2 regions of the Ralstonia sp. RRA genome follow, and region 2 is predicted to be linked to the other one. Evidence: predicted binding sites of a transcription regulator. Region 2 holds the regulator's gene; the other holds the start of a gene.

Region 1 (15,103 bases), on a different replicon from region 2:
GGTTTGCTCCTAGTGCCCGCGTTTGCTGTAGGGTGACCGGCACATTGCGTGGTTTGCGGACCAGCGCCGTACACGCCACAATGTCGCCTCGTCGTGCAATTCGGCGCCGTACGAAGTCTGCTGCCCCTGCCTGCCATGTCCACCTCCGTTTCCGTCGACAAGTCCCTCCAACCCTTGCTCTGGCTGGTGGCGGTTGGTCTCTTCATGCAGACGCTGGATTCCACCATCGTCAATACGGCATTGCCGGCCATGGCGCGCAGCCTGTCGGAAAGCCCGCTGAAGATGCAGTCGGTCATCATTGCCTACACGCTGACGACCGCCATGCTGATGCCCGCCTCGGGCTGGCTGGCTGACCGCTTCGGCACGCGGCGCATGTTCTTTGCGGCCATCTTCCTGTTCACCATCGGCTCGCTGCTGTGCGCGGAGTCGCGCAGCCTGAACATGCTGATTGCCTCGCGCGTGGTGCAGGGCGTGGGCGGTGCATTGCTGATGCCGGTCGGGCGGCTGACGGTGTTGCGCGTGGTGCCGCGCGAGCAGTTTCTGCCGGCCATGAGCTTCGTCACCATTCCGGGGCTGATCGGCCCGCTGATCGGCCCCACGCTGGGTGGCTGGCTGGTGGAGGCGGTGTCGTGGCACTGGATCTTCCTGATCAACATTCCGGTGGGCCTGGCTGGTGCGCTCGTCACGCTCAAGGTCATGCCCGATGTGCGCGCAGACGATGAGAGCCGTTTCGACTGGACTGGCTACGCCATGCTCGCGTTTGGCATGGCGGCGGTGTCGTTCTCGCTCGACGGGCTATCGGGATTGGGCTTTCAGCACGCGACGGTGTTGGTGCTGCTGATCTTCGGGCTGGCGGCGCTCACCGCGTACTGGCTGCATGCGGGGCGCACGGTTGAGGGTAAGGCGGGGCCGCTGTTTCCGCGCTCGCTGTTTGCAATTCCGAGTTTTTCGATCGGCATTCTCGGCAACCTGTTCGCGCGGATCGGTACCGGTGGGATGCCGTTCCTGATCCCGCTGCTGTTGCAGGTGAGCCTGGGCTACTCACCGCTGCAGGCCGGCTTGATGATGGTGCCGGTGGCCGCGGCCGGCATGGCGGCCAAACCGTTGGGCACCTGGGCCATCAAGCGTTTTGGCTATCGCCGCATGCTGTTCACCAACACGCTCATGGTGGGCCTGACGATGGCCAGTTTTGCGGTGATGACGCCCGATGTACCAGTGTGGCTGCGCATCGTGCAGTTGGCGCTGTTCGGCACGTTCAACTCGATGCAGTTCACTGCCATGAACACGCTCACGCTCAAAGACCTGAGTGGGCCGCATGCCAGCTCGGGCAACAGCATGCTCTCCATGGTGATGATGTTGTCAATGAGCCTGGGGGTGGCCGCGGCCGGCGCGTTGCTCACGGGCTTTACCGACTTTACCGTCGGGCCGGAAGGGCGCGATACGCTGGCGGCCTTCCACAAGACCTTCGTCTGCGTCGGCTTCATGACCGCGGCGGCGGCGTGGATCTTCGCGCAGCTTTCGCACGCAGAGCCCGCGCAGGTGCTCAAGCGGGCTGAGGTGGACGTCGAGTGATCACTTCTGCCAGTAGCCGCGCATCTTCTTGGTGAGATCGACTTTGGCGGCGGCGCGGGCTTCGGCTGCTGGGTCCGCACCGGGTTCGGGCGGCGGCCAGGCACAGGCCTCGAACAACGGCAGCAGCGCAGGCGGAATGAAGCGCGTGCGCGACGCATAGATGTGCCGGTCGCCATTGGGCGTCTGCTGCGTGACATAGAAGCGCTGCGGCACCAGGATGTCCAGGTGCTCGCGCGCACGCGTCATGGCCACGTAGAGCAGGCGGCGCTCTTCTTCCAATTCCTCGTGCGAACCGGCGCCCAGGTCGGCAGGCATGCAGCCATCCACGGCGTTGAGCACGTACACCGCCTTCCACTCCTGGCCCTTTGACGAGTGAATGGTGGAGAGGATCAGGTAATCCTCATCGCGATATGGGGCGCCGGATTCATCGCTGGTCAGCTCGGGTGGGTCGAGCGTCATCTCCGTCAGGAAGCGCTCGCGCGTGGCGTAGGTGGCGGCCATGCGGGCGAGCTGGTCCAGATCGCCCTGGCGTACGGCGGCATCGTCGTGCAGGCGTTCCATGTGCGGCGTGTACCAGGTGCCCACGGCTTCGAGTTCGCTCGCCCATTCCAGGCTGTCTTTCGGTGCGCGCAGCTGTTGCATGAGCGCCATCAACGCGGTCCAGTCACCGGCCAGGCGGGCGGGGGGCTCGTACGCGAGCAGCGCTGCAATCGGGTCCACCGCTTCGGCCATGGCGTCGAGCACGCGTGCGGCAGTGGCGGGGCCTGCGCCCGGCAGCAACTGGATCACGCGAAACCCGGCGATGCGGTTGCGCGGGTTCTCGGCCCAGCGCAGCACCGAGAGCACATCCTTCACGTGCGACGCTTCGAGAAATTTCAGCCCGCCGTATTTCACGAAGGGGATGTTGCGGCGGGTGAGTTCGATCTCCAGCGGCGCACTGTGGCTGGCCGTGCGGAACAGCACCGCTTGCGATTTCAATGCGAGCCCGCCTTCACGCTGATGCAGCACCTGCTCGGCCACGCAGCGCGCCTGCTCGGCTTCATCGCGCACCGAGATTAGCCGCGGGCGATGTGTGGATGCGCGGTCTGTCCACAGCGTCTTGGCAAAGCGCTCCGTGGCGAAGCGCATCACGCCATTCGACGCATCGAGAATCGGTTGTGTCGAGCGGTAATTGCGCTCCAGCAGCACCGTATGCGCCGGCCGGGTGAAATGGCGCGGGAAGTCGAGGATGTTGCGCACCGTCGCCGCGCGAAATGCGTAGATCGACTGCGCATCGTCGCCCACCACCGTCACGCCACGGCCGTCCGGGCGCAGCGCACGCAGGATGGATGACTGCAGCCGGTTGGTGTCCTGGTATTCGTCGACGAGGATGTGGTCGAAGCGCGCGCCGATCTCGGCGGCCAGTTCGGCATCGGATACCATCGCGTGCCAGTACAGCAGCAGGTCGTCGTAGTCGAGCACGTGCTGCGCCTGTTTGGCTTCCACGTAGGCGTCGAACAGTGTGCGCAGCGGTGTTTCCCACATCGCGCACCACGGAAAGTGGTGCTTGAGCACGGCGTTGAGTGGGCTCTCCGCATTGATGGCGCGCGAGTATATGGCCAGGCAGGTCTGCTTGAGCGGGAAGCGGCGCTCCTTGGTCGACAGGTTCAGCTCGTGGCGTACGACGTTGAGCAGATCGGCAGAATCGCTGCGGTCGTGGATGGTGAAATCGGGGGCGAGGCCGACGCGCTCGGCGTATTCGCGCAGCAGGCGCGCGCCGATGCCGTGGAACGTGCCGGCCCAGGGCAGGGTGGTCTGGTACGACGTGCCGGCAGCATTGAGGATGCTGTTGGTGCGTTCGCCTTGCATGGCGCGCGCCAGCAGATGGCCGGCGCGATTGGACAACTCGCTCGCAGCCCGGCGCGAGAACGTCAGCAGCAGGATGCGTTGCGGATCCGCCCCGTTGGCGACCAGGTGTGCGACGCGCCAGCCCAGCGTGTGTGTCTTACCCGATCCGGCGCCGGCCAGCACGAGCAGCGGCCCGGTCTCAGCCGCATCCGCCCCGGAAATGCCGAACTCGACCGCCTGGCGCTGCTGGTCGTTCAGTTGGGCCAGGTAACCCGGGGTGACCGGGTCATTGGCGGTGTCAGGGTTGGGAGAAGCGGAAAGCACGGCGGGGGCGTCACAGAAAATAACTGTATAAATATACAGCACTGTGCTATCCGTCGATCAAAAGCGAGAACGGTGATGTCACACCCTTGCAACGGGCGCGACACCACCGTGTTTGCGCACGGCAAGACCCGCTTGCGTGCGTCAGACCTGCTTAGTGGCGTTGTTGCACGTACCGCTGCACATCACTGATCGAGGCTTGGCCTGATTGCGCGGTGTCGATCTGGTCAAAGTGCTTTGCCACATAGCCCAGACCGCTGGCTTGGGCTTGCGCTTTGGTGATCGAACCACCCTTGCTCAGCGCCGCGTTTGCACTCAGCCGTTTCACAATGCGCTGCTGGGCCTCCTGCTGCAGTTGGTCGCCGGTGGTCGCGAGCTTCAACCCTGCGCTCGAGTTTTCGATGGCGGTGGTTTCAACCGCATCCGCAAAGTAATTCAGGATGGACGATTGCTGCACGATGCCGGTGTGGTGCACGCCCGCCGATTCCAGCGCCAGCGCCAGCATGTTGGTGCGCGGAGTGCCGTACGACTCGCCGTACAGATAGATCGGCGATCTGCTGCGGCTGTTCACCGTCAGGTAGCACTGGATGAAGTCGTTGTATGGGCGTACAGCCGGCAAGACGACCGCCGGCATGTACCCGGTGGCACATGGTATTGCGGTGCCAGAGGTTCTCCCTAAGATGGTTCTACGGGACATCAACCATCATCTGCGCAAGGGGATGTGTCATGCGATACGAAGCGGGTCATGCATCGCACTTCAACCGATGGGTTTCATGTCTGATATGGCTGGCTGCTGTCGTGCTGTCGCCCATGGCGGTGGCACAGGCGCTGCAACCGGACACCCAAGGTCGGATCGAGTTCAACAGCTTCACCCCCAAGACCATGTTCGATCTGGCGCGCGAGCGTCGGCAGAATTGGCCTGAGCAGAAAATCTGGGGAGACTTGTCGTTGCCCAAGACGGATGCCGCCAAGGTGCCCGCCATCGTGCTCGTGCACGGCAGCAGTGGTGTGGAACCCGCCATGGCGCAATGGGTGCAGGCACTCAACGAGGTCGGCGTCGCCACCTTTGTCATCTACATCTTCGAACCGCGCGGCGTGAAACGCACCGTGGAAGACCAGACGCGCGTGCCCCACTCGGCCGACATGGTCGATGCCTACCAGGCGCTGCAACTGCTGGCGACCCACCCGCGCATCGACCCAGCGCGTATCGGCATCATGGGGTTCTCGCGTGGCGGTACGGTGGCCTTTCAGACGGAAGAAGAGCCGCTGCGGCGCGCCGTGATCAAGAGCGACCTCAAGTTTGCGCTGCACATTCCGGTGTATGCGGCGTGCAGCCAGGTGTACTGGTCGCCTGAATTGAGCCGCGCGCCCATGCTCAATCTGGTGGGGGCAGATGACGACTACGTGATGCCTGAGCCGTGCGAACAACTGGCCAAGCGCTACGCAGATGCCGGTGTGCCCGTGCGGACGATCCGCTATGACAGCGCTCGGCACGGGTGGGACAGCACAGTTGCGCTGGCTTACCTGGGCCGGGCTACGAAGGCAACGTCATGCGGTGTTGTGCGGTGGGACATCGATACATGGACGGTAACCGCCGAACGCACTGGCGAAGTCATTGAACCCGCCAAGCTCCGGGATTTCTTCGCTGGGTGCATGTCGCTGGGCGCGCATGTGGGACGCAACGAGGCCGCGTACCAGAAGTCCCGTAAAGACGTGCAGGCCTTTGTGCGAGAGGTTTTCTTTCCCGGCCATTGAGGCGGGGCAGTCAGATTCCGTCGCGCAGGTTTTTTGCCAGATCCTGAGGTGAGGTGCGCTGGTTCACGGCGTTGACGAGTTCAGCAAGAAACCATGGCAGCACGAGTTCTGTGCTCGAATCGGACAGGCCGATGCGCAGCCTCGGCTTTGAGGTCGGCTCGGCAGTCTGGTCGGATTGCACCGGCCGGCTTTGCGCAAGCATCGCCTGAAGCTCCTGATCGGAGAAGGTGGTGGACGACGTCGTGAGCGCAGAAGCGGTCATGGCTGCGGACATCAACGCCGATGCCACGACAAGGTGTTTAAGGATTGCGGCAGGCATGGAGGCCCTCCATCGACAAAAAGGACTGAATTGACGGCAATCGGCCGCAGTGACTGACTGCGCGGTTGCCGACAGCAATGATCCTCCTTCCGATGATAGTCGTGGCTTAGCGTTCCGTTTTGGTCAGGAAAGCGTAAATATCGCGCGCAATCGATCAAGTTGCCTGCGGTTGCAGCGCAATCACCGCCATGCCGATCAGCGCGATGGCCGCGCCGCCGATGTCCCACCGCGTGAGGGGAATGCCATCCACCCAGCGCAACCACACCAGCGCCACAGCGATGTACATACCGCCGTACGCCGCATACGTGCGCCCGGCCGCCGTTGGGTGCAGTGTCAGCAGCCAGGCAAACAGCGCGAGCGACGCCGCTGCCGGCAGCAGCAGCCAGATGGGCCTGCCCTGACGCAGCACGAGCCACGGCAGGTAGCAGCCGACGATTTCCGCCAGGGCGGTCACGGCAAACAGGAGGGCGATGCGGAGGAAGTCCACGAGTATGAGTCGGTGCCGGGGCAATCAGGTGAGGGTGCCGATTGTGGCATGCGCGGGCGCGGTGGTTTCTCGGTATTGTTGCGGTCTTATCCAACAACAACACGATTGGGGACCCCATGCTTGAACTCCGGCCCACCTGCGAACACTGCAACACCGCGCTGCCACCCGACGCCACCAACGCCCGCATCTGCTCGTTCGAGTGCACGTTCTGCGTGGCCTGTGCGGATGGTGTGCTCGGCAACGTGTGCCCGAACTGCGGTGGTGGTTTTACCGCGCGGCCAATCCGTCCATCCCAGAACTGGAAGAACGGCAATTTTCTTGGCAACCATCCAGCCAGTGCCACGGTCAAGCATCGGCCGGCCGACTTGGCCGCGCATGCGCAATTGGCGGCCGCCGTCGGGGCGACCCCACCAGAGAAGCGCTAACGCCCAGCGCAGGTTAGTGCGAAGCTGCCGGCGGCAGCACTTGCGTGACCGTAAACCCGCGTGCCGCCATGAGGGCCGGCAACCCCTGCGACCCGATCATATGCAGCGCGCCCACGGCGCCAAACACACGTTGGCCACGCGCATGCACGCGGGCAATGTTGTCGGCCATGGCGCGGTTGCGGTTGGTCACCAGGCGCTTGAAGGCGCGCTTGTCCGATGGCGTCTTCAGGCAATCGCACCACTGCGGATAGCGCTCCAGCGTGCTGAGGTCGCTATCGGCCCAGGCGTTGGCGAGCGTGAGGGTTTGCGTGCGCGCCTCGCCTGATTCAATGGCGTCGAGCTCCGTGTCGAACTGCTGCACCATTTCATTCTTCGGCACGATCTCGTCCAGCACACGCAGTTGGTCGGCCAGGGTTTCCAGCGGCACGATGGTCAGGTGGACGCTGTTGGCGTAGGTGGTCAGGAACAGGTCGATGCCGAAATCGGGGTAGAGCCCGTCAGCGCGCAGCCCCAGTGCTGACAATGAGGCGAGTTGCATGATCGGCTGGAACTTGCGGATCTGCGTGAGCGCGGCATCGGGCAGGCACGCGGCAGCGATGAGCTTGTCGAGGCGCTCGCCGCGGCGGCCGCTTGTCAGGCGGACATCGTCCTTGGTCGTGCGCGCAGCGAATGCCTTGCGGCTGCCTTCCTTGTCGAGCAGGTTGAGCTCAAGTGCAACGGCATCGCTTTGCTTGAGCGCATCGCGAACGGTGGGCCCAGGCAGCATCCAGTCGGCGCGCGCAACGTGGATCGTGCCGTACAGCCACGATGTGCGGCCGTCCTTTTCGATGCGCCAGAGCAGGCCATGGTCGGTGGCGCGCTGGGCGGCGGCGGCCCAGCCGTCTTTGGGGATGGAGTCAGACGCAGGCGGCGGGCAGGCACTTGCGGTTTGCGGTGATACGTCTTGCGCCGTGGCGGTGCCGATGCCCGACAACAGGCAGAGCGCCGCCGCAAGCGTGCGCCACAGGGTGCGATTGCGTGCCATGACTCTTCCCCGAGAAATCTTGTGATTTTGTGAGTGTGATGCTTGCAGTTTAGCGGGCGCCGGCCATCGCGTCCCATGCCGCCATCGCGCAATCGACGGTGGCGAGCAGTGCATCACGCGGGGCGCCATCGCGCGCCTGGATCGACAGGCCGTTGAGCACCGTGGCGTAGTAGCCGCCCAGCGCATCGGCGTTGGTGGTGGCGGGCACATCGCCCTCGTCGATGCCGCGGCGGATGCGGGCGCGGATGGCGTCGATGGTCTCCAGCCGGATCGCGCGCATGTCTTCCTGCACCTGCTGGTTGGGCGCGGAGCACAGCAGCGCGCCGAGCACGACCATGCAGCCGCGCGGCGCGTCCGGTTGGCTGAAGGCGAGGGCGTTGCTGCGCAGGAGCGCGTCGATCGATTCGCGGGCGGTGGCAGGTTCGGTCAGCGCAATGGCGGTGGTGCTGCCCGCCGTCTGCCGGTAGAGCGCGACTGCCTCGCGGAAGAGTGCTTCCTTTGAGCCGAACGCGGCATAAAAGCTTGGCGCAGTGATGCCACCCATTGCTGCCTTGAGGTCGTCGAGCGTGGTGCCTTCGTAGCCGCGCGCCCAGAACACGGTCATGGCCTGGCGCAGGGCGGTGTCGCGATCAAAGGTGCGGGGGCGTCCGCGTGTTGCCATGATGACTTCCTGAAATCCCTATTTCTGTACTGGGCAATATATTAATTCTTGACGCCCGTCATGTCGTGCCCTTAATTTGTATACCGGTCGATACATAAATAAGGGTTGCGCCTTTGAACACCACAACACATCAACACCCGCAGCATGCCAGGCGCTGGCTGGTGCTGGCCGCGGTCTGCATGGCGGGGCTGATCCTGCCGCTGTCCTTTACCGGCGCGGCGGTGGCCACACCAGCCATCGGGCGCACGCTGGGCGGTAGCGCCACGGCGCTCAACTGGGTGGTCAACGGCTTCATGCTGGCCTTCGGCAGTTGCCTGATGGTGGCGGGGGCCATGGCTGATGCGTTCGGGCGCAAGCGTATTTTTGCGAGTGGCATCGCCTTGTTTGTGCTCGCGTCGATTGGCGTGGCGGTGGCGCCCGGTGTGACTGCCATCGGCTGGCTGCGTGGGCTGCAGGGCGTGGCGGCTGCGATGTCGATGGCCGGCGGCTCAGCGGCACTCGCACAGGAGTTTGACGGGCACGCGCGCATCCGCGCCTTCAGCCTGCTTGGCACGACGTTTGGCGTGGGGCTGGCCTTTGGGCCGTTGATTGCCGGTGCGTTGATTCAGGCGGCGGGCTGGCGCGCGATCTTCGCGTTGTGCGCGGTGGTAGGCACATTGGCTTTCGTGTTTGGCGTGCCACGCATGCGTGAAACGCGCGACCCCGATGCGCGCGGCGTGGATTGGGCCGGTGCGGCCAGCTTCACGGCCACGCTGGTCCTGCTGACCTGGGCGCTGATGGAGGCGCCGGAGCGCGGCTGGGCAGATGGTGCGGTGCTGATGCTGTTCGCGGCGGCAGTGATCGGGCTGGTGGCGTTCATCGTGATCGAGCAGCGCGTGTCCCGACCGATGCTGGACTTGTCGTTGTTCCGCTTCCGGCGCTTTGTCGGCGTGCAGTTCCTGCCGATTGCCACGGCGTGCTACGTGGTGATGCTGGTTGTATTGCCCGCGCGCCTGATCGGCATCGAAGGGCAGAGCGAGACCCAAGCCGGCATCACGATGATCGCGCTGTCGCTGCCCTTGCTGATGGTGCCGCTGCTGGCGGTGCAACTGGCGCACCGGTGGTCGGCGGCAACGCTCACTTGCGCGGGGCTGCTGGTGGCAGCGGTGGGTTTCTGGTGGCTGGGTGATGTCGCCCCGGGCGCTGCTGCCACCGCGTGGATCGCGCCGATGCTGCTCACGGGCTTTGGCACTGGTTTCGCCTGGGGGCTGATGGATGGCCTCTCGGTGAGCGTGGTGCCCAAGGAGCGCGCCGGCATGGCGACCGGCATCTTCAGTACCACCCGTGTGGCCGGCGAGGCGATTGCGCTGGCCGTGGTGGGTGCCGCTCTCACCGCGCTGATCGTTGCGCAGACAGGCACGTCCGGCACCGTGAGCGCGGCGGCATGGATGGAGGCTGCGCACCGCACCGCCATGGGCAATGTTTCAGCGGCACTGACGCTGCTGCCGGCGGGCTCGGGGCCCATGCTCACCGCGGCATATGGCGTGGCGTTTGCGCAGCTCGCGCATGCGCTGGCCGTGGTGTCCGTTGTGTCGGCAGCGGTTGTCTGGGGGCTGCTTGGGCGCTCGCGGGCGGCGCTGTCGGTCGCCACTGAATCGGTCTAGCACCGGCCACCTTTCCCACATCAAGACGAGGCACCTCATGCTCCAAGCCAGCGACACGTTGGATGGCTCCTTCCCGTTTGCCCCGCACTTTACGGATGCCCCGGGTTTCCCGATGCACTACGTCGATGAAGGCCCGCGCGATGGGCACGTCATCCTGTGCCTGCATGGCGAGCCGACGTGGGGCTACCTGTTCCGGCATCTGATTGCCGCGCTGCGTGGCGCGCATCGCGTGGTGGTTCCCGACCACATGGGCTTTGGCAAGAGCGCCACGCCGCAAGACCGCAACTACTGGCTGCAAGACCACGTCGACAACCTCGAACGCTTCGTGCTGGCGCTGGATCTGCGCGAGATCACGCTGGTCATGCACGACTTTGGCGGGCCGGTGGGAATGGGGTTGGCGGCGCGCCATCCTGATCGCATTCGCCGTGTGATCTCCATCAACGGGCCAGCGCCGTTCGGCCAGCCCAGCCTGCTCGAACGGCTGACGGCAAACGCGCAGGTGTCGCCGTGGTTTCAGTGGGTCGCGCGTGCGCAGTCCGAAGGGCGTCTCGACACCGTGCTGGGGGAGCTTGGCTACAACATCCTCAGCACGCTCAAACTCAACGGTTTCGAGAACCACGCATGCATCAATAACACGTGGCTGCGTGCTTATGGCGCACCGTTCTCCACGCCTGACGAATGCGCGGGCGCGATCGGCTGGGCCAAGGGGTTTGCTACAGGAGCGCATCAATTCGAGATGCCGGATGCGGTGGCCAGGCAGGCCATCCAATCCAAACCGGCCCTGGCGATCTGGGGGATGGCCGACCGCACGCTGCATGCCGAGCATTTCCTGCCGCTGTTCAGCGAGCTGTTTCCGCAGGCACCCGTTCACAAGCTGGGCGGAGTGGGGCACTACAGCCTGGAGGATGCGCCGGAACCGATCGCGGCGCTTGTGACTGCATTCCTCCAGCAACCGTAGCCTCTATGGACTCAAGCGCGGCGGCACGGCGTGTGCGCCGCGCGTTTCGCGAAACCACAGCGCCAGGCTTTCGTCTTCCAGCGCATACGCGCCGCGCGATTCCTTCCAGATCAGGTTCTTGTCGCGCAGCGCGTCGAGCGCGGCTTGCACCGTGGCGGTGGAGAAATCACTGTGGCCAAGACGGGCGGCGTAGGCCTTCATCGCGTCTTCCGAGAACGGCGAGTAACCTTGCCCGCGCTCGATCAGCACCGCCAGCACGGTGCGCTGGATCTCGGTCAACGCGCTGTACTCGCTTTCGATTTCGCCCCAGATGCGGTCACGAAAGCCCTGCGCGCCGCGCTTGAGCAGCTCGCCCAGGCTGGCGGCCTCGCCCAGTTCCAGCGCGATCTCGCTGACGATGCCCTTGAGCATCTCGGGCCGGTGTCCGACCAGTTGGAAGGCGGCAAAGATGTCGTCTTCCTTGAACTGGTTGTTGGGCGCCAGGTGCTGGTTGACCCACGCGGTATAGGCCGACACATAGGCGCGGCCCAGCAGGGGAAAGTTGGTCACGCGCGAGCCGAAGAACGGCTGCGTGCGGTTGAGCAGCAGGTTGGCGAGCTTGTCGCGGTTCGAGCCCGTAAAGACCAGGAACAGGCGCGGCGCTTCTACACCCTGGTTCATCTGGTCGCGCGCGGCCTTGAGCGCAAACATGGCATTGGTGCCCGCCTCGGTGGACAGCGCGTGCTGCGCCTCGTCGATGATCAGCACGATCGGCCGCTGCACTGCCTTGTAGAGCACATCCAGCGCATCAGCCAGGGTAATGCCGGGCGGCAGCCCGATCTTGCCCAGGTTGAAGGTGAAGGCGCGCAGTACCTCCACCTTCTCCATGCCGGCCTGCTTGGCCAGCTTGGCGATCGGTCCGTCGAATTCAGACAGCTTCGACTTGATGGCGTCGGCAATCAGATGGCCGGGGTCGCGGGCGCGGTCGGCCCAGAGGTCGACATAGATGGCGATCCACTTGCGGCGCTCGACTTCGGGCACGAGGTCTTCGCGCAGGAACGTGCTTTTGCCGGTGCGCCGGGGTGCCGCCAGGAATAGGCCGGAGCGGGCATCGGCCAGGCCCTTGCCCTCCAGGCTGTCGCACAGCGTGTGGGCGAGATCCTGGCGGTGGAAGTTGAAGCGGCCAGTGTCGGTGTCCGAATCGGTGGGTGCCATCGCTTTAGACTCGATTATGGATTGTGGTATAAATTATAGCTAACTCCATAATTAAGGATAAATCCCAGCGGACTGCAACTTGATCTGCCCGATTTGTACGCTGCGCGACAGTACGTCGCAGGCAAAACGGGGAACCATGTGCAGCGCTATACTCCTCGGACTCCATCGTCCCACCCCATGCTCCATCGCCGCTGGCTCGCTCTCGTCTGGCTTGCGATCGTACTGAATGTACTGTCGCCGGTGCTCGCTTCCGCACGCGCGGCAGCCACGGGCACGCTCGCCGTCGACCTGTGCAGCGCAACGGCCCCGCATGGCAGCACGGTGCAGGTGACCATTGACCTGCAAGGCAATGGCTCCAGCGAGGATTCGGCTGCCCACCACAGTGTGGCGCACTGCCTGTACTGCCCGGGGTTTGCCGCCGGGTTTGCGCTGGCATCACCGCCGGCGCTGGAAGTGCCCACCGCCCATTTCATCTATCGCGTGCGGCAGCCGGCCAGCCCGGCACCCGTGTATGCGCGCAGTGCGCTGCGCGTGGCCGAGTCGCGCGCGCCGCCTCTGTCTCCGTCGTTGTCGATCTGATGCGCCCGCGGGGTTGAGCCTCGCGGCGCTTTTGCGTCTGGCCGCACGCAGGTTCGCGTGCATGGCCAGCGCCATCGCAATCCGGAGACCACCTCGATGTCATTCCACAAGCGCGCTGTGGCTGCCCGCCCCAAGCGCACACTGGTGTGCCGTGCAGCGCTCGCCCTAAGCGCAGCGGCACCGCTGTCCATTTTTGCCGCCGAAGATGCCGCGCAAGCCCCTGAGCTTGTTGCCCAGGAGCTTGCGCCCACCGTGGTACGCGCCAACGCCGCGCCCGCGCCGTTCGCCCGCAACACGCCGGCCGTGGTGCAGACCGTCACCGCTGACCAACTGGCCGACCGCAACGTCGTCACCACCGAAGACGCCGTCAAATACCAACCGAACGTGATGGTGCGTCGCCGCTTCATTGGCGATCGCAACTCCATCTTTGCCGGCCGTGACTTCAACGAGATTCAGAGCGCGCGCGGCCTGCTGTATGCCGACGGCATCCTGCTTTCCAACCTGCTGGGCTCCAGCTACACCTTCCCGCCACGCTGGTCGATGGTCGGGCCGGATGATCTGGCGCGCGTCGATATTCTGTACGGGCCGTTCTCGGCACTGCTGCCGGGCAATTCGATGGGCACGACCATTTCGATGACGTTGCGCAAGCCCGAGACCTTCGAAGCCGCCGCACAAACGCAGGTCATGAGCCAGCGCTTCAGCGATGCCTACGGCTTCTCGCGCAACGTCACCGGCAACCATGAGAGCGCATCGCTGGGCGATCGCATTGGCAAGTTCTGGTATGCGCTGTCGGTCGATCGGCTGGAAAACGACAGCCAGCCGATGCAGTACGCCACGCCCAATTCCAGGTTCGCCCAGGGCGGCACGCCGGTGCCGGTAACCGGCGCCAAGCAAGACCTCGGCCCCAATGGACTGCCGCGCGTGATTCTCGGGCCGCAGATGCTTGAGCGCACGCAGCAATTGCAAGAGACGCTGCGCATGGGCTATGTCTTCAGCGAAAGCCTGGAGGCATCGCTGACGCTCGGCCACTGGGAGAACCACTACAACGATCAGGCGCTGAGCTTCCTGCGCGATGCGGCGGGCAACGTTGTGACGGGCGGCAATGTGCTCATCAACGGCACGCCGTACACCATCGCCCAGAACGCCTTTGCCCCGCAGAACGGCGACCAGGAAAACTGGCTCTATGGCCTGGGCGTCAAGGGCAAGCTTGGCGGCTGGAAGATCGACGCCAATGCCTCGGCCTACAACGTCACCCGCGACATCCTGCGCGCTTCCAACACGGCGGCCGGCAACGGCCCCGGCACGGTGTTCTACGGCGATGGCACGGGCTGGTCCAACTTTGACGTGAAGGCCGTCTCACCCACGGTGTCCGGCCACACCTTCACTACCGGCTACCACTACGACCAGTACCACCTGCGCAACCAGACCTTCAACGCGACCAACTGGTCGGCCGGGGCGATTTCAACGCTCAAGTCCAGCTACCAGGGCGATACGCAGACGCAGGCCGTCTTCCTGCAAGACGCCTGGGCCTTTGCGCCGCGCTGGCTGGCGACGCTGGGCCTGCGTTATGAAACCTGGCGCGCCTACAACGGCCAGCTTGGCAACGGCAATGCCACGCTAGGCTACGCCAGTCGCACCGAAGACGCGTTCAGCCCCAAGGCCGCGCTGCAATGGCAGGCCACGCAAGACACGCTGCTGCGCCTGTCGTATGGCCGTGCGGTGCGTTTCCCGACGGTGTCGGAGTTGTTCCAGGGGGCGATCAGCGGCAACACCATCGTCAACAACGACCCCAACCTCAAGCCCGAGCGCGCCAACGACTTCGACTTCACCGTCGAGCAGGCCGTGCCCTACGGCACGCTGCGCACGAGCCTGTTCCAGAGTGATGTGCGCGACAGCATCTACACGCAGACCAACATCCTGGTCACGCCCAACGTGACCAACGTGCAGAACGTTGACCGCGTGCGCACGCGCGGTATCGAACTTGCTTATTCCGGGCAGGACGTGATGCGCGATGTGGGCGTACGCGGCGTCGACGTGGAAGCCAACGTGGCCTTCACGCAAGCGAAGACGCTGGCCGATGCTGCCAACCCCACCTACGTCGACAAGACCTGGCCGCGCATGCCCCGTGTGCGTGCCAACCTGTTCGCGAGCTGGCACGCCACGCCGGATTGGGCGGTGGGCGCGGGTGTACGCTATTCGGGCCGGCAATACGGCACGCTCGACAACACCGATGTGCTGCCCAATGTCTACGGCGGCACCAGTAGCTTCTTCACGGTGGACCTGAAAGCCAGCTATCGCATCGACAAGCACTTCACGCTGGCGCTCGGCGTCGACAACC
Region 2 (15,103 bases):
GCATGCTCGACCAGTTGTGCGTGGTGCAGGGCAGAGCGGTTGTCCCAGATCGTGGTCGAGATCGACGCGCCAATGCCACCGAACATGATCCGCACGAAGTTCGACAGGCCCGATGCCGCCGGAATCCGCTCGGGTGACAGGCCCGACAGGATGATCGACGTGAGCGGGATGAAGAACATCGCCATGGCTGCACCCTGGATGAGCGTCGGGATCAGCAGCGTCCACGTATCGATCTGCGTGGTGAAGTGCGAACGCATCCAGAACACCAGCGCGAACGTCAGGAACGCCGATGTCGCCACCCAGCGCGCATCCATCTTCGGCAGGTTCTTGCCGATGACAGGCGAGAGGATGATGGCAAAGATGCCCACTGGCGCCATGATCAGGCCCGCGTCCGTCGCGGTATAGCCCACGATGGTTTGCAGCCACAGCGGCAGGATCACCAGGTTGCCGAAGAACAGCCCATACGCCACCGAGATGGCCACCACCCCGGCACTGAAGTTGCGCCCCTTGAACAGCGTCAGATCCACCACCGGGTGGTCTTCGGTCAACTCCCAGATCAGGAAGAAGGCGAAGCCTACGATGGCGACGACAGTCAGCACAACGATCTCAGTCGAGTTGAACCAGTCGAGTTCCTTGCCGCGGTCCAGCATCAGCTGCAGCGAGCCGACCCAGAGCACAAGCAATGCCAAGCCGATCTTGTCGATGGGCAGCGCACGCGTGGGCGATTCACGATCCTTGTAGATGGCCCAAGTTGCATACGCAGCCCCGATACCCACCGGGATGTTGATGTAGAAGATCCACGGCCAGCTCATGTTGTCCGAGATCCAGCCACCAAGGATGGGCCCCATCACCGGCGCAACGAGCGTGGTCATGCCCCATAACGCCAACGCCATGGAGCTCTTGGCGGGTGGATACGTCGACAGCAGCAGCGCCTGCGACAGCGGAATCATCGGGCCGGCCACTGCGCCCTGGATGATCCGTGCGGTAATCAGCATGCCCATGTTGGGCGCCAGCCCGCACGCCCACGACGACAGCACAAACAAGATGATCGACGTGATGAACAGGCGCACCTGTCCAAAACGCTGCGTCAGCCAACCCGTGAGCGGCACCGAGATGGCGTTGGCCACCGCAAACGAGGTGATGACCCACGTGCCCTGGTTCGGCGCCACGCCCAGGTCGCCCGAAATGGCCGGGATCGACACGTTGGCGATGGACGAATCCAGCACGTTCATAAAGGTAGCCAGCGACAGTGCCACTGTACCGATCGCCAGTTTGGCGCCGGTCAGTGGTTGCGGCGGCTTGGGCGCGGCAGTTGCCATGCTTGAAGCCCTCTTTAGACCTTGGGTGCGGGTTGCGATGCGCTCGGTGTGGAGGCAGCTGCCGGCGCGGTGACAGGGGCAGGTGCATTGGCCGCACCACGGCCGCCATTGGTGGCAATGATGCTGGCGATGACCTGGTCAGCATCCTTGCCGGCCTGGTCGTACACGTTGGTTTCCAGCGGCGATGCGGCCGGCGTGGAGGCCAGGCTTTGACCGCCTTCGTTATGAATATCGACCTTGGCGATCATCGACAGGCCCACGCGCAGCGGGTGATCCTTCAGCTCCTTCGGGTCAAGCGACACGCGCACCGGCAGGCGTTGCACCACCTTGATCCAGTTACCCGTGGCGTTCTGTGCCGGCAGCAGCGAGAACGCCGAGCCCGTACCCGCCGAGAAGCCGACCACCTTGCCGTGGTACGTCACGCTGCTGCCGTACACGTCGGCTTCCAGCTCAACCGGCTGGCCCACGCGCATGTGGCGCATCTGTACTTCCTTGAAGTTGGCGTCAACCCAGAGCTGGTCCAGCGGCACGATCGCCATCAGCGGCGTGCCCGGAGCAACGCGCTGGCCAACCTGCACCGAGCGCTTGGCCACGTAGCCCGTTACCGTGGCCGGCAGGCTCGTACGTGCGTACGCCAGATAAGCTTCACGCACCTTGGCTGCCGCCTGCAGCACGTTCGGGTGGCGTTCCAGCGTGGTCTGCTCGGTCAGCACGCGGTTGCCTTGCAGTTGTTCCTTGGCGGTTTCAACGGCGGCCTCAGCGGCTTGCAGGGCGGTTTGCGCGTGCGAGATTTCTTCCTGCGACACAGCACCCGTACCAGCGATCTGCTTGCGGCGTGCGAGGTCGTCCTTCGCCTTGGCGAGATCCGACTGGCGCTGCGCCAGTGCAGACGAATAGGCACTGGTGTTCGAGTACAGCGTGCGCACCTGGCGCACCGCTTGCGCGAGCGCGGCTTCGGATTGTTCCAGCGCGACGCGTGCATCGGCGCGGTCCAGTTCGATCAGCGGCTGGCCCGCGGTGACGAGCTGCGTGTCGTCAGCACGGATGGCCACCACGGTGCCAGCCACCTGCGGCGTCACTTGCACCACGTTGCCTTGCACGTATGCATCGTCGGTGGATTCGAACCAGCGGCCATACAGGCCCCAGTAGAGGCCATAACCGACGCCGGCAACCACCAGTGCGGCGGCCAGCGTGGTGAGCATGCGCTTGCGCTTTCCGTTGCCGTTGGACGCTGCTGCGGGGGCGGCCGGCGCGGGCGCCGCAGACGGGGCGGCTTGGGGCTTGTTGTCACTCATGATGTTGGCTCGAAAGAATGCGTTGGAACGGTCGGTTCAATTCAAATCAGCTATGCGACGGGGCTTGTTGGGCAGCCTCGCCGGTCGTCGTGTGTTCAGGTTTGGCGCCGGGCAGCTCTTCAGCCGCGTAGCCGCCGCCGAGCGCCTTGATCAGCGCCATCTGCACATCCAGGCGGCGCGCCTGCAGGTCGGTGGCGAGCTTGCGTTGCTGCAGCACCGTCGTCTCGGCATTCAGCACGGTGAGCTGCGTACCGAGGCCCGCGCCATAACGCGTGCGGGCCAAGCTGTACGAGCGCTCGGCTTCTGTCAGGGCAGTGCGCTGGATGGCGATCTGCGTATCGATGCTGTGCAGCGCAGTGATCTGGTCAGCCGTGTCGTGCAGGGCTTCGGTCAGCGTCTGGTTGTAGCTGGCGACGGCCGCGTCATAGTTGGCGTACTTGCCGCGCAGATTGGCGCGCAGCTTGCCGCCCTGGAAGATCGGCAGCTTGAGCGCCGGGCCGATGCCGAGCTGGCGCGAATTGCCCAGCAGCAGGTTCTCCGGAAGGATCGACGCCACACCCAGGAAGGCGGTCAGGCTGATATCCGGCAGGAACTCGGCCTTGGCCACATCAATATCCTTCGATGCGGCCTCGACACGCCAGCGCGCGGCCACGAGGTCCGGGCGGCGGCCGATCAGGTCGATGGTCAGGTTGTTCGGCAGCTTGGGCGTGCTTTGTGCCAGCAGTGTCGGGCGGGTGATCGACAGGCCGCGGTCCGGGCCCTTGCCGAGCAGCGCGGCCAACTGGTTGCGCGCCAGGGCAATCTGCTCGTCGACTTGTTCCAGCTCGGTTTGCGCTGCGGCCACATTGGCGCGCGCCTGCGTGGTCTCGACCTGCGTATCCAGACCAGCACGCACGCGCTGGCTTGCGAGGTTGGTCAAGTCCTTGCGTTGGTCGATGGCACGCTGGGCCACGTCGCGCTGCGCATACAGCGCGGCGAGCTTGGCGTAGGTGCGGGCCACGGTCGTGGAGAGCATCAGCCGGGCGGCCTGGCTTTCGGCCTCGATTGCCTTGTCGTCAGACAGCGCGGCTTCCAGTGCGGAGCGGTTCTTGCCCCAGAAGTCCAGGTCGTAGCTCACGCCCAGCTGGATCTTCGATTCAGTGAACCAGTTGCCGCCCAGCGGCGTACCTTCAAACAGATCGTATGAAGACAGGCGCTGGCGCGTCATCTCCGCATCCAGGCCCACGCTTGGGTACAGGTTGCCGCGCACCACGTCAGCCATGGCGCGCGATGCACGCACGCGGGCAAAGGCGACTTGCAGGTTGGGGTTGTCCTTGATCGCCTCGTCGACAAGTGCATGCAGTTGCGGATCGTTGAACTGGTCGACCCAGTTCATCGTCGGCCACTGGCCACCCTGCGAGGGCAGCGTTTGCGCGCTGGCCAACTGCCCCGGTTGGGTCAGCGTCTGTGTGCTGTGCGAGTTGCCGAGGTTGGCACAGCCTGCCAGTGCGGCCAGCGCAATGGCGGAAAGCGCCACACCCAGGCGTGCCGGCCATTGCGCCCGGGGGTAGCCCGCGCGGCGGCTGGAGCCAAGTGCCTGGGAGGCGGAGTTCAAGGCGTTCATGTTGTTTGAGGTGTCAGGCGATCGGGAGAGCGGAAAACGTTTGGTGCAATTCGGGCAGTGCGGTGTCAGTGATCAGCGGGGCGCTGACGGTTGCCTTCGGTTGCGGCGCCGTTGTCGAGAATGCGCTTGAGAAGACCGCGCAGCGTGTCGACGTCGGCGTGCGAAAAGCCGGCAAAGAAGCGGTTCAGCACATGGGTATAGATGGCGGGCATGCGGTCGGCCAGTTCGCGGCCGGCAACGGTCAACTCCAGATGTACGACGCGGCGGTCGGATTCACTGCGCACGCGCTCGATCAGGCCGCGCTTTTCCATGCGGCTCAGCATGCGGGTGAGCGAGCCGATATCGGTATTCAGTTCGCGGCCGAGGTCGGTTGCCGTCTGGCAGCGGCCGTTGGCGAGCAGCACCAGGCAACTGGCCTGGGAGTGCGTTACGTCCATCTGCGCGACTTCCTGCTCGATCGCCATGGACAGCGCCGTCTTGGCGCGCCCGACGAGGTAGCCCACGCTTTCACACATGCGGTAGTCCTCCACCCGGAACAGGGTTCCGGTAGCAGCAACTTCGGAGGCGGGTCTTGTCTGTTCCGGCATCTTATGTATGCACAATCATTGTCCGGACAAATATACGAATCCGCGCAGCAAACAGCAAGGTGCTGAATGTGTGATTCCAGTTTTGGAAATAATGCGTGATCCATGAGCCGCTTGCGTGACATCCCTTCATAGATTCGTCAGAGCGTGTCATCTCTTGCGCATCGCAGCATGCTAGAATGTCGGGTTATTCCGCGAGCTGTTTTTGAGCTCGTGTCACGTCTTTTCGAGTTCACATCCCATGCGCGCGCTTCGCAACATCGCCATCATTGCCCACGTTGACCACGGCAAAACCACGCTGGTCGACCAGCTCCTCCGCCAAGCCGGTACGTTCCGCGAGAACGAGCAGCTCACCGAGCGCGTGATGGATTCGAACGACATCGAAAAAGAGCGCGGCATTACCATCCTGGCCAAGAACTGCGCGGTTGAGTACAACGGCACGCACATCAACATCGTCGACACGCCGGGACACGCGGACTTCGGCGGTGAAGTGGAGCGTGTGCTGTCGATGGTCGACGGCGTGCTGCTGCTGGTGGATGCCCAAGAGGGCCCGATGCCGCAGACGCGCTTTGTGACGCGCAAGGCGCTGGCCCTGGGCCTGAAGCCGATCGTCGTGGTCAACAAGGTGGACCGCCCGGGCGCACGTCCGGACTGGGTGATCAACGAGACCTTCGAACTGTTCGACAAGCTGGGCGCCACTGACGAGCAGCTCGACTTCCCCATCGTGTACGCCTCGGGCCTGAACGGCTACGCCGGCCTGACCGACGACGTGCGCAGCGGCGACATGAAGCCGCTGTTCGAGACCATTCTCGAGAAGGTGCCGCAGCGTGACGATGACCCGAACGGCCCGCTCCAGCTGCAGATCATCTCGCTGGACTACTCCAGCTACGTCGGCAAGATCGGCGTGGGCCGCATCACGCGTGGCCGTGTGCGTCCGCTGCAAGATGTGGTGGTCAAGTTCGGTCCGGAAGGCGCGCCGATCAAGGGCCGCGTCAACCAGGTGCTGAAGTTCCGCGGTCTGGAGCGCGAGATCGTGCCCGAAGCGGAAGCCGGCGACATCGTGCTGATCAACGGTATTGAAGAACTGGGCATCGGCTGCACGGTGTGCGCGCCGGACGCTCAGGACGCGCTGCCGATGCTGAAGGTGGACGAGCCGACGCTGACGATGAACTTCTGCGTCAACACCTCGCCGCTGGCTGGCCGCGAAGGCAAGTTCGTGACGAGCCGCCAACTGCGCGACCGTCTGGACCGCGAGCTGAAGTCCAACGTGGCGCTGCGCGTGAAGGACACCGGCGACGACACGATCTTCGAAGTGTCGGGCCGTGGCGAACTGCACCTGACGATTCTGGTGGAAAACATGCGCCGCGAAGGCTACGAGCTGGCCGTGTCGCGCCCGCGCGTGGTGTTCAAGGAAATCGACGGCGTGAAGTGCGAGCCGTTCGAGCGCCTGACCGTGGACGTGGAAGACGGCCACCAGGGCGGCGTGATGGAAGAGCTGGGCCGCCGCAAGGGCGAACTGCTCGATATGGCATCGGACGGCAAGGGTCGTACCCGCCTGGAATACCGTATCCCGGCCCGTGGCCTGATCGGCTTCCAGGGTGAATTCCTGACGCTGACGCGCGGCACCGGCCTGATCAGCCACATCTTCGACGACTACTCCCCGGTCAAGGAAGGCGACCTGGGCGAGCGCCACAACGGCGTGCTGATCTCGCAGGACGACGGCGCTGCCGTGGCCTACGCACTGTGGAAGCTGCAGGATCGCGGCCGCATGTTCGTGTCGCCTGGCGACGCACTGTACGAAGGCATGATCATCGGCATCCACAGCCGTGACAACGATCTGGTCGTCAACCCGATCAAGGGCAAGCAGCTGACCAACGTGCGTGCGTCGGGTACCGACGAAGCCGTGCGCCTGGTGCCGCCGATCCAGATGTCGCTGGAATACGCGGTGGAATTCATCGCCGACGACGAACTGGTGGAAGTCACGCCGAAGAGCATCCGTCTGCGTAAGCGTCACCTGAAGGAACACGAGCGCAAGCGCGCATCGCGTGAAGAAGCGGTCTGATCGCCAGTCGATCTGCCAACAAAAACGCCCCGAGGTTTCGGGGCGTTTTGTTTTGGTGCGTTGTGCTCAGGAAGGTGAGCCGATACTGCTCGGTTCTGCCGTTGCCGCCGAACGCGGGCTGCGCCACTCGGGCGGCTTCCACAGATAGCGGATGTCCCGATCGCGAAACACGTCCGCCCACATATCGCGCCATTCATGAAAGGTGAGGGTGATCGGGTTGTGCGTGTGGACTTGCCGCGTGATGCCGAAGGTGGGCGCTTCTTCCTCAGGCACGAAGCTGCCGAACATACGATCCCAGACGGTCAGCACGCCGGCGTAGTTGCGGTCAATGTATTGCGGGTTTTTGGCGTGGTGCACGCGATGCACGGACGGCGTATTCACATACTGCCCCAGCCAGCGCCAGAAGCCTGCGTAGCGCGAATCCAGCGCACCCAGCCGCGTATGCACAAAGAACTGGAATGCCAGGTTCAGGCCGACGGCCAGGATCACCCAGTCGGGCGTGAAGCCGATCCACGCGAGTGGAATCCAGAACAGCCACATCCCCGAGATCGGATAGGTCAGGCTCTGCCGGAACGCGGTCGAGAAATTCATGCCCTCCGACGAGTGATGCGTCACGTGCGACGCCCACATCCAGCGCACGCGGTGGCTGGCGCGGTGGAAGAAGTAGTAGAGAAAGTCCTGCAGCAGCAAGAGCAGGGCGAATGACCACCACGTCTCGGGCACTGCGCGCAGGCCATGGCTGTACGTCCACGAATAGACCGTCTTGATCATCAGCCACAGGAAGAACGCGTCTGATGCCTGGTGCATGAGTGCGAGGCAGGCGTTTGAAACGGTGTCCTTGAGGCTGTAGACGGCTGGATCGCGTTTGCGCCAGTACCAAGCCTCTGCGCCGATGGTCAGCAGGAAGACCGGTGCGAAGGCCAGCAGGATCAGGCCGGGGTCGAAACTGGACGCGCCGGGGGCGCCGTTGGCAGGGTTCATCTGATTGTTGTGATGTGTGTTGTCTCCAACTCGCAGATATACGCCCAACACCCGCGTCGCGAAAGGGGGCGGGCTAGAGCCCTTCCTCGCTTGAATGGCACGTCGTGTACAGTGCGACCCGTCATTCCCAAAACACAACATAGAGACATGGAATCCACCGTTTCGACTGCGCCCCAAGCTGATGTGCAACTCAACGTGATCGCCGAAGTACGCGGCGGCATCGGCTGGCTGACGCTGAATCGGCCGCAGGCGCTCAATGCGCTGTCGCTGGAGATGATCCGTGCGCTGTCGCATGCGCTGCTGGCCTGGCAGCACGATCCCGAAGTGCATGCCATCATCCTCCGCGGCGAAGGCGGCAAGGCACTGTGCGCCGGCGGCGACATTCGCTTCTTCCACCGCGCCGCCACGTCCGGAGACCCGCAGCTCGTCACGTTCTTCACCGAGGAATACCGCCTCAACCACCTGATCTTCAGCTATGCCAAGCCCTATATCGCCCTGATGGACGGCGTAGTGATGGGCGGCGGCATGGGCATCTCGCAGGGTGCATCGCTGCGCGTGGTCACCGAGCGCACGAAGATGGCGATGCCCGAGACCAACATCGGCCTGTTCCCGGATGTGGGCGGCGGCTGGTTCCTGGCACGTGTGCCGGGTCATGTGGGCGAATACCTGGGCGTGACGGGGCAGATGATCGAAGCGGCGGATGCGCTGTCAGTGGGCCTGGCTGATTGCCATGTCACAACGGATGCCCTGGCTGCCGTTGTCCAGCGCCTGCGCGATGGCACGTGGCGCAACGCCGAGCAGATCGCCGCGTGCTTTACGGACGCTGCATCGGAGCCGGATGCAGCCAAGGCGATCGTCATCCCGCACCGCGAGGCGATCGACGCATGTTTCAGCCAGGACACCGTGCAAGGCATCCTGGCCGATCTGGCTGGCAGTACCGATGCCGGGTGGGCTGCGCAGACCGCCGCGCACATGGCCAAGCGCTCGCCGCTGATGATGGCCGTGACGCTGGAGTTGATCCGCCGCGGCGGTCACACCACGCTGGCCGATGAACTGCGCCGCGAGCTGGACATGATGACCCACGTGTTTGCTGAGGGTGATGGCATCGAAGGCATCCGCGCGCTGGCCGTCGACAAGGACCACGCGCCCAAGTGGAAGCACACCGGTATCGATAGCGTGCGTGACGATGAAGTGGCCGCGTTCTTTGTCTCGCCGTGGCGCCGAGAGCAGCATCCGCTGCTGGGGTTGTCGGACTAGAAACCGGTAAACTGCGCGCCTGAATTGAACTGTTGATTTTGCTGTGACTGCTGAACGCCCTACGCCGAACCCGCGCCGCCTGTCCGTTGCCCCGATGATGGACTGGACGGATAGGCATTGCCGCTACTTCCACCGCCAGATCAGCCGCCATACCTGGCTCTACACGGAAATGGTGACGACGGGCGCGCTGCTGCACGGCGACGTGCCGCGCCATCTCGATTTCGACGAGGTAGAGCATCCCGTCGCATTGCAGCTAGGCGGCAGCGAGCCCGATGATCTGGCCAAGGCCGCGCGCCTGGGCGAGCAGTGGGGTTACAAAGAGATCAACCTCAACTGCGGCTGCCCCTCCGAGCGCGTGCAGCGTGGTGCGTTCGGCGCGTGCTTGATGGCCGAACCGAAGCTGGTGGCCGAAGGCGTCAAGGCGATGCGCGACGCCGTGTCGATTCCAGTCACGGTCAAGCACCGCATTGGCATCGATGCCATCGAAACCTACGATTTCGTACGCGATTTCGTCGGCACCATCGCCGAGGCCGGTTGCGAGACCTTCATAGTCCACGCGCGCAACGCCATCCTGAAGGGTTTGAGCCCGAAGGAAAACCGCGAGATTCCGCCGCTGCGCTACGAGGTGGTCTACCAGCTCAAGCGTGATTTCCCGCATCTGGAGATCCTGCTCAATGGCGGTGTGCAGACGCTGGAGCAGATCGACACGCACCTGGAGCATGTCGACGGCGTGATGATCGGCCGCGAGGCGTATCACCACCCGCACCTGATGGCTGCGTTTGACGCGCGCTACTACGATGCCGGCACGCAAGCCCTCACGCGCGCCGAGGTGGAGGACGCAATGATTGCCTACGTCGGCCGCTGGGTGGAGCGTGGTGGTTACGCGGGTGGAGCGGTGCGGCACATGCTGGGGTTGTATCGCGGCGTGGCGGGGGCGCGTGGCTGGCGGCGGGTGCTGTCGGACTCCAAGGCGCTCGGCCGCGTCAAGACGCTAGCCGATGCGCATGCGTTGTTTGATGAGGCGCGAGCCTACCTTCGGCGTGGTGAGGAGTCGGGCGAGGAGGCGGTCACCGCATAAATTGCGCCACCCCCTAGTCACGCCGGAAGAATGTTTGTATAATCTCGTTTTTCGTCGGGCAGCAATCAGTTCAAGCTGTTCGTACAATGGTGGCCGTAGCTCAGTTGGTAGAGTCCCAGATTGTGATTCTGGTTGTCGTGGGTTCGAATCCCATCGGTCACCCCAAAGATTTGTAGAAAAGCCCGCTTCTTGCGGGCTTTTTTGCGTTCAGGCATCTGCCACGATGGTTCCCTGGTGGTACACGACCTTCCAGCCATCCATCGTGCGTCGCCAAAGTGTTGACCGCCGTGTCGTGCGATTCGATTGCACCAGCGTGTAGGTGAGCAGGTAGTTGTCCGGCGCGATCTCCTGGCAGCGGAAGTCACGCGTTTGCCAGAATTCCTCCCCGATGTGCCCGTGCCGGGCATCCAGCACGCCGAGCACATAGCTGCGGCTGTAGCGTTGGCCCGAAGCGCCGACTTCCCAGAAATCCTCCGTTGTCATGCGCTCGAAATCTTCGCGGCGGGTGCCGAACTCCGGGCGGTGGAAGATGGGTTCGCGCTTGCGCAGTTCCTCCAGCACCTCGAGCAGGGTGGGGGCAGTGTCCAGACACGGTTCCATGCGGCGAGCCTCCTGGGAAAGATTCAAGCATAACCGCATCGCTGCGCGGTCCGCGAAGCCGGGGTTGCGGCGCTGCACAATGCGCGCGTCAGGCATCGCCCCTATGATGGCGCCTTCGCCTTTTTCGGAAACGTTTCAATGCAACGCACTGTCCATATGGGCCTGTCTTCGCTGACGGTCGCTTTGTCGCTCGCGTTTGGTGCCGGCGCTTTTGCTGCCACGCTCCAGAAACCTCAGCTCGACGCGCTGGTTGTGGCCGAACAATCCAAGGCCTCGGCTGACCTCAACAGTTTCCTTGCTGCCGCAGCCAAGGCCGATCCGCAGGTTGCGGGCAGCGTTGCTGCGTATCAAAAGAAGGCTACGCTGACCGGTGATGACCTCGTCAACATCGGCCGCCTGCTTGGCGTGTACAACCGCCTGCACAATCAGCAGGCCGTGATCGGTTCGATCGAGAAGATGGTCGCGCTGCCCACGGTGCGCGACGACAAGATCCCGCAGCACGAGAACCCCGCCATCGTGGCATTTGGCAAGCTTATCGAGGGCATGGCCAACGACTTCGGCCTGAAATTCCGCAACGTCGACAACCGCGTGTTCGAAGTCACGCTGCCCGGCACTGGCTCAGATGAATTCGGCATCCTGACGCACGCCGACGTCGTGCCCGCCAAGGCTGAAGAATGGGTGCTCAGCGATGGCACCAAGCTCGATCCCTTCAAGGTCACGCGCGTGGGCAGCCTGCTATACGGTCGCGGCACCATTGACGACAAGGGCTCGATTGCCGCCGCGCTGTACGCCATGAAGACGGTCAAGGACAGCGGCGTGCCGCTCGCACGCACGATCCGCCTGATGATCGAGACCACCGAAGAAACCGGCGGCGATGGCATGAAGTACTACCGCGAGCGCACGCAATTGCCTGCATACAACATCGTGCTCGATAGCAAGTACCCGGCCGTGGTGGCTGAGAAGGGTACAGGTGCACTCAAGGTGTTCTTCCCCGCGCAGGCTGGGGATGCCGCGCGTACGGCGATCGTTTCGATGACCGGTGCGGCATCGGCCAGCTCCATCCCGCAGACGGCGACGGCCACGCTCAAGGGCGGCGATCTGGGCGTAGCTGCCGCCGCGCTCGAAGCCAAGCGCGATGCCTTTGTGAGCAGCCTGGCAGCGCAGGGCAAATTCTCGATCGACATCACGCGCAACGTAGACAGCATCGTCGTGAAGGTTACTGGTACCTCGGCGCACGGCTCGCGCCCGGAAGAGGGCGTGAATCCGCTACCGCGCCTGGCGCTGTTCCTGCGCGCGGCGGATCTGGGGCTGGCCGACAATGCCTACGCCCATGCCGTGCGCTACCTGACCGATCTCTACGGCACCGACTACCTGGGCAACACTATCGGCGTCGCCTACAAGGACGATTTCATGGGCCCGCTCACCATCTCGCCTACCGTGATCGGCGACAAGAACGGCCGCGTGGAGGTGACTGCCAACGTGCGCATGCCGCGTGGCAAGACGCCCGACGCACTGCGCGGCGAGATTGCCGGCAAGATCAATGCATGGGCCAACGCCAACCACGTCGCGCTGGAAATCAACCACGACCAGGGCAACTGGATGGCACGCGATCCGAAGGGCGCGTGGTTGTCGACGCTGCTCAACATCTACGGCGACACGACGGGTCTGGACGCCAAGCCTGTGCCGACTGCCGGCAGCACCACCGCCAAGCTGATGCCGAACGCGATCAACTTCGGTCCGGCCATGCCCGGCAAGAAGTACACCGCACACAACGCCAACGAGTACAAGGAAGTGCCGGATCTCGACCTCGATATGCAGATGTTCACCGAGATGCTGGTGCGCATCGGCAACCTGCCGTCGATGCAATAAACGTCGCACGATCGCCATGAAGATCATCCGCGCCAAGTCGTTCACCGCAGAGCGCGCCTGGGGTGCGCTCGACATCGCCAATATGGGTGGCATCACGACGCGCCTGCATTGGACCGATCAGCCGTATCGCTGGCACGTGAACGATGGTGAGGAGGTCTTCGTGGTGCTCGACGGTACCGTCGACATGCGCTATCGAGAGGCTGGCGCGGAGAAGGTTGCGGTGCTTGAGCCGGGTGACATCTTCTTTGCGGGCATTGGCTGCGAGCACGTAGCGCATCCACGCGGTGCGGCGCGGATTCTCGTGGTGGAGAAAGCTGGCAGCGTGTAGATGCTGGGTGGTGGGTTGCGGCGCAAAAAAAAGCCCGCAATCTGCGGGCTTCGAATTCAGCGATCTCAATTGCCCCTGAGGGCACTAGCAATACTACTGTCACGCACGCCAAACAAAATCCGGGTAAACGTCCGTTTTGCCAGCGAAACATTCGCGAATGTGGCGCTGCATCAACATGCGGACTGAAAAAACAGCCCGCACAAATGGCGGGCCGAAAATCAGTTGAAGAAAGCCCTGTCCTCAGGGCCCGGCCAGTGTATGAAATCAGTTGCGGCGGCAGCATTGGGGAATGCCCTGATCGGGGCCACTAGGTGACGCACTGGCATCAATAGTGTTCGGCGCCAGCCGGGCGTGCCGCTGTCGGAATGGCGTCCAGCATGCGGCAGATCGCGGCCATGCTCCCGACCATCGTGCGGCGTTGTTCCCCCTGATAGATGCGCACGCCCTGGGTTTGGCGGTAGGGCACCGGATGCACCGGGCGGCGGGAAGACATCGATCCGAGTCGCATGGCAGACCTCGTGAGTTCGGGTGAAAAAGCGGGCGGCAAGACTCTGCCCCGGCGAGCCGACGGCTCACCTCCGGGTAGGGCAAGCAACAAGGGAAAGCGGCGCGCGAGCGCCTCAGGCTTACGGGGCGGCTGGTCGGATCAGGCCGACAGCCAAGCCCTCCAGATGAAACTCGTCGCGATCCAGATCGACGTGGATCGGCTCAAAGTCTGGATTCTCGGCAATCAACTCAACATGACGGCCCTTGCGCTGGAAGCGCTTGACCGTGACGTCGTCACCCAGGCGAGCAACGACAATCTTGCCGTTGGAGGCTTCAGTCGCGCGCTGCACGGCCAGCAGGTCGCCATCCAGGATGCCGGCGTCGCGCATGCTCATGCCGCGCACTTTCAGCAGGAAGTCCGGTTGGGCCGAGAACAGTGACGGATCGACTTGGTACTGCCGATCAATATGTTCGGCGGCCAGGATCGGGCTACCGGCAGCCACACGGCCAACCAGCGGCAACGTCAATTGCATCAGGCCCATCGACGGCAGCGAGAACTGATGCTGGCTGGCGTCATCGCCCATTGCACGTAGCCGGATGCCGCGCGAGGCGCCAGGCGTCAGTTCGATCACGCCTTTGCGCGCCAGCGCCCGCAGATGTTCTTCAGCGGCATTGGGCGACGAGAAACCAAACTCCGCGGCAATCTCAGCGCGGGTGGGCGGAAAGCCGGTGCGCTGGATCGTCTGGCGGATCAGGTCGTAGATCTGCTGCTGGCGGGGGGTGAGGGTGGCCATTGGCGTACTGTATATTTGAACAGGTGCTGTGATTTTATACAGTGACGCGGGAAGCGCAAGTGATTTCGTTGCGGCATGTTGCGCGGGTGCGCCGCAGCCTCTGACCCAAGTCAAAACCTGTGCGGCTGGTTAGAAGCTTATGCGCAATCCATACAGGCGCGGCTGAGGGGAATCGCATAAAATCAAGGCCTTGACCGTATTTTGCACTGCCACATAGCCCGATTGAACCTCGTTGGGCTGGCCAAACGTCACCATGTCCGCATTCAATCAAGAGACCGTTCTGAGCGTCCATCACTGGAACGACTCCCTGTTCAGCTTCAAGACCACGCGCGACCAGGCGCTGCGCTTCCACAACGGCCACTTCGTTATGATCGGCCTGGAAGTCGAGGGCAAGCCGCTGATGCGTGCCTACAGCATTGCCAGCCCGAACTACGAAGAGCATCTGGAGTTCTTCAGTATCAAGGTCCAGAACGGCCCGCTCACTTCGCGCCTGCAGCACCTGAAAGTGGGCGACAAGCTGCTGGTGAGCAAGAAGCCGGTCGGCACGCTCGTGCTGGATGACCTGCTGCCTGGCAAGAACCTCTACCTGTTCGGTACCGGCACTGGTCTGGCGCCGTTCATGAGCATCATCCAGGACCCGGATACCTACGAGCGCTTCGAAAAGGTCGTGCTGCTGCACGGCGTGCGCCAAGTGAGCGAGTTGGCCTATGCCGACTTCATCACCAGCGAACTGCCGAACAACGAATTCTTCGGCGACCAGGTGCGTGAGAAGCTGATCTATTACCCGACCGTCACGCGCGAGCCGTTCCGCAACATGGGCCGCCTGACGGACCTCGTGGACAACGGC

Evidence for each region. The regulator LexA, encoded in region 2, represses DNA repair genes until DNA is damaged. The targets are predictions, from matches to a motif close to ACTGTATNNNNATACAGT.
Region 1: the regulator LexA is predicted to act here: its motif matches at 3,746-3,763, upstream of V6657_RS22740 (ATP-dependent helicase).

The regions. Positions count from the first base shown of each region.
Region 1 is NZ_CP146092.1:1,019,230-1,034,332, forward strand. It holds gene mdtD (multidrug transporter subunit MdtD) at 136-1,572, shown strand; gene V6657_RS22740 (ATP-dependent helicase) at 1,573-3,723, opposite strand; gene V6657_RS22745 (hypothetical protein) at 3,875-4,354, opposite strand; gene V6657_RS22750 (dienelactone hydrolase family protein) at 4,447-5,475, shown strand; gene V6657_RS22755 (hypothetical protein) at 5,486-5,794, opposite strand; gene V6657_RS22760 (YnfA family protein) at 5,949-6,281, opposite strand; gene V6657_RS22765 (DUF1272 domain-containing protein) at 6,398-6,706, shown strand; gene V6657_RS22770 (TraB/GumN family protein) at 6,720-7,730, opposite strand; gene V6657_RS22775 (TetR/AcrR family transcriptional regulator) at 7,780-8,391, opposite strand; gene V6657_RS22780 (MFS transporter) at 8,571-10,034, shown strand; gene V6657_RS22785 (alpha/beta fold hydrolase) at 10,072-10,992, shown strand; gene V6657_RS22790 (hypothetical protein) at 10,996-12,186, opposite strand; gene V6657_RS22795 (DUF2946 domain-containing protein) at 12,364-12,765, shown strand; gene V6657_RS22800 (TonB-dependent receptor) at 12,862-15,103, shown strand, end outside.
Region 2 is NZ_CP146091.1:1,958,952-1,974,054, reverse strand. It holds gene V6657_RS09715 (DHA2 family efflux MFS transporter permease subunit) at 1-1,319, opposite strand, end outside; gene V6657_RS09710 (HlyD family efflux transporter periplasmic adaptor subunit) at 1,334-2,614, opposite strand; gene V6657_RS09705 (AdeC/AdeK/OprM family multidrug efflux complex outer membrane factor) at 2,661-4,217, opposite strand; gene V6657_RS09700 (MarR family transcriptional regulator) at 4,283-4,732, opposite strand; gene typA (translational GTPase TypA) at 5,043-6,863, shown strand; gene V6657_RS09690 (sterol desaturase family protein) at 6,930-7,844, opposite strand; gene V6657_RS09685 (enoyl-CoA hydratase/isomerase family protein) at 7,992-9,101, shown strand; gene dusA (tRNA dihydrouridine(20/20a) synthase DusA) at 9,196-10,179, shown strand; tRNA gene V6657_RS09675 (tRNA-His) at 10,269-10,344, shown strand; gene V6657_RS09670 (DUF4440 domain-containing protein) at 10,387-10,779, opposite strand; gene V6657_RS09665 (dipeptidase) at 10,918-12,648, shown strand; gene V6657_RS09660 (cupin domain-containing protein) at 12,665-12,976, shown strand; gene V6657_RS09655 (hypothetical protein) at 13,302-13,484, opposite strand; gene lexA (transcriptional repressor LexA) at 13,603-14,256, opposite strand; gene V6657_RS09645 (ferredoxin--NADP reductase) at 14,510-15,103, shown strand, end outside.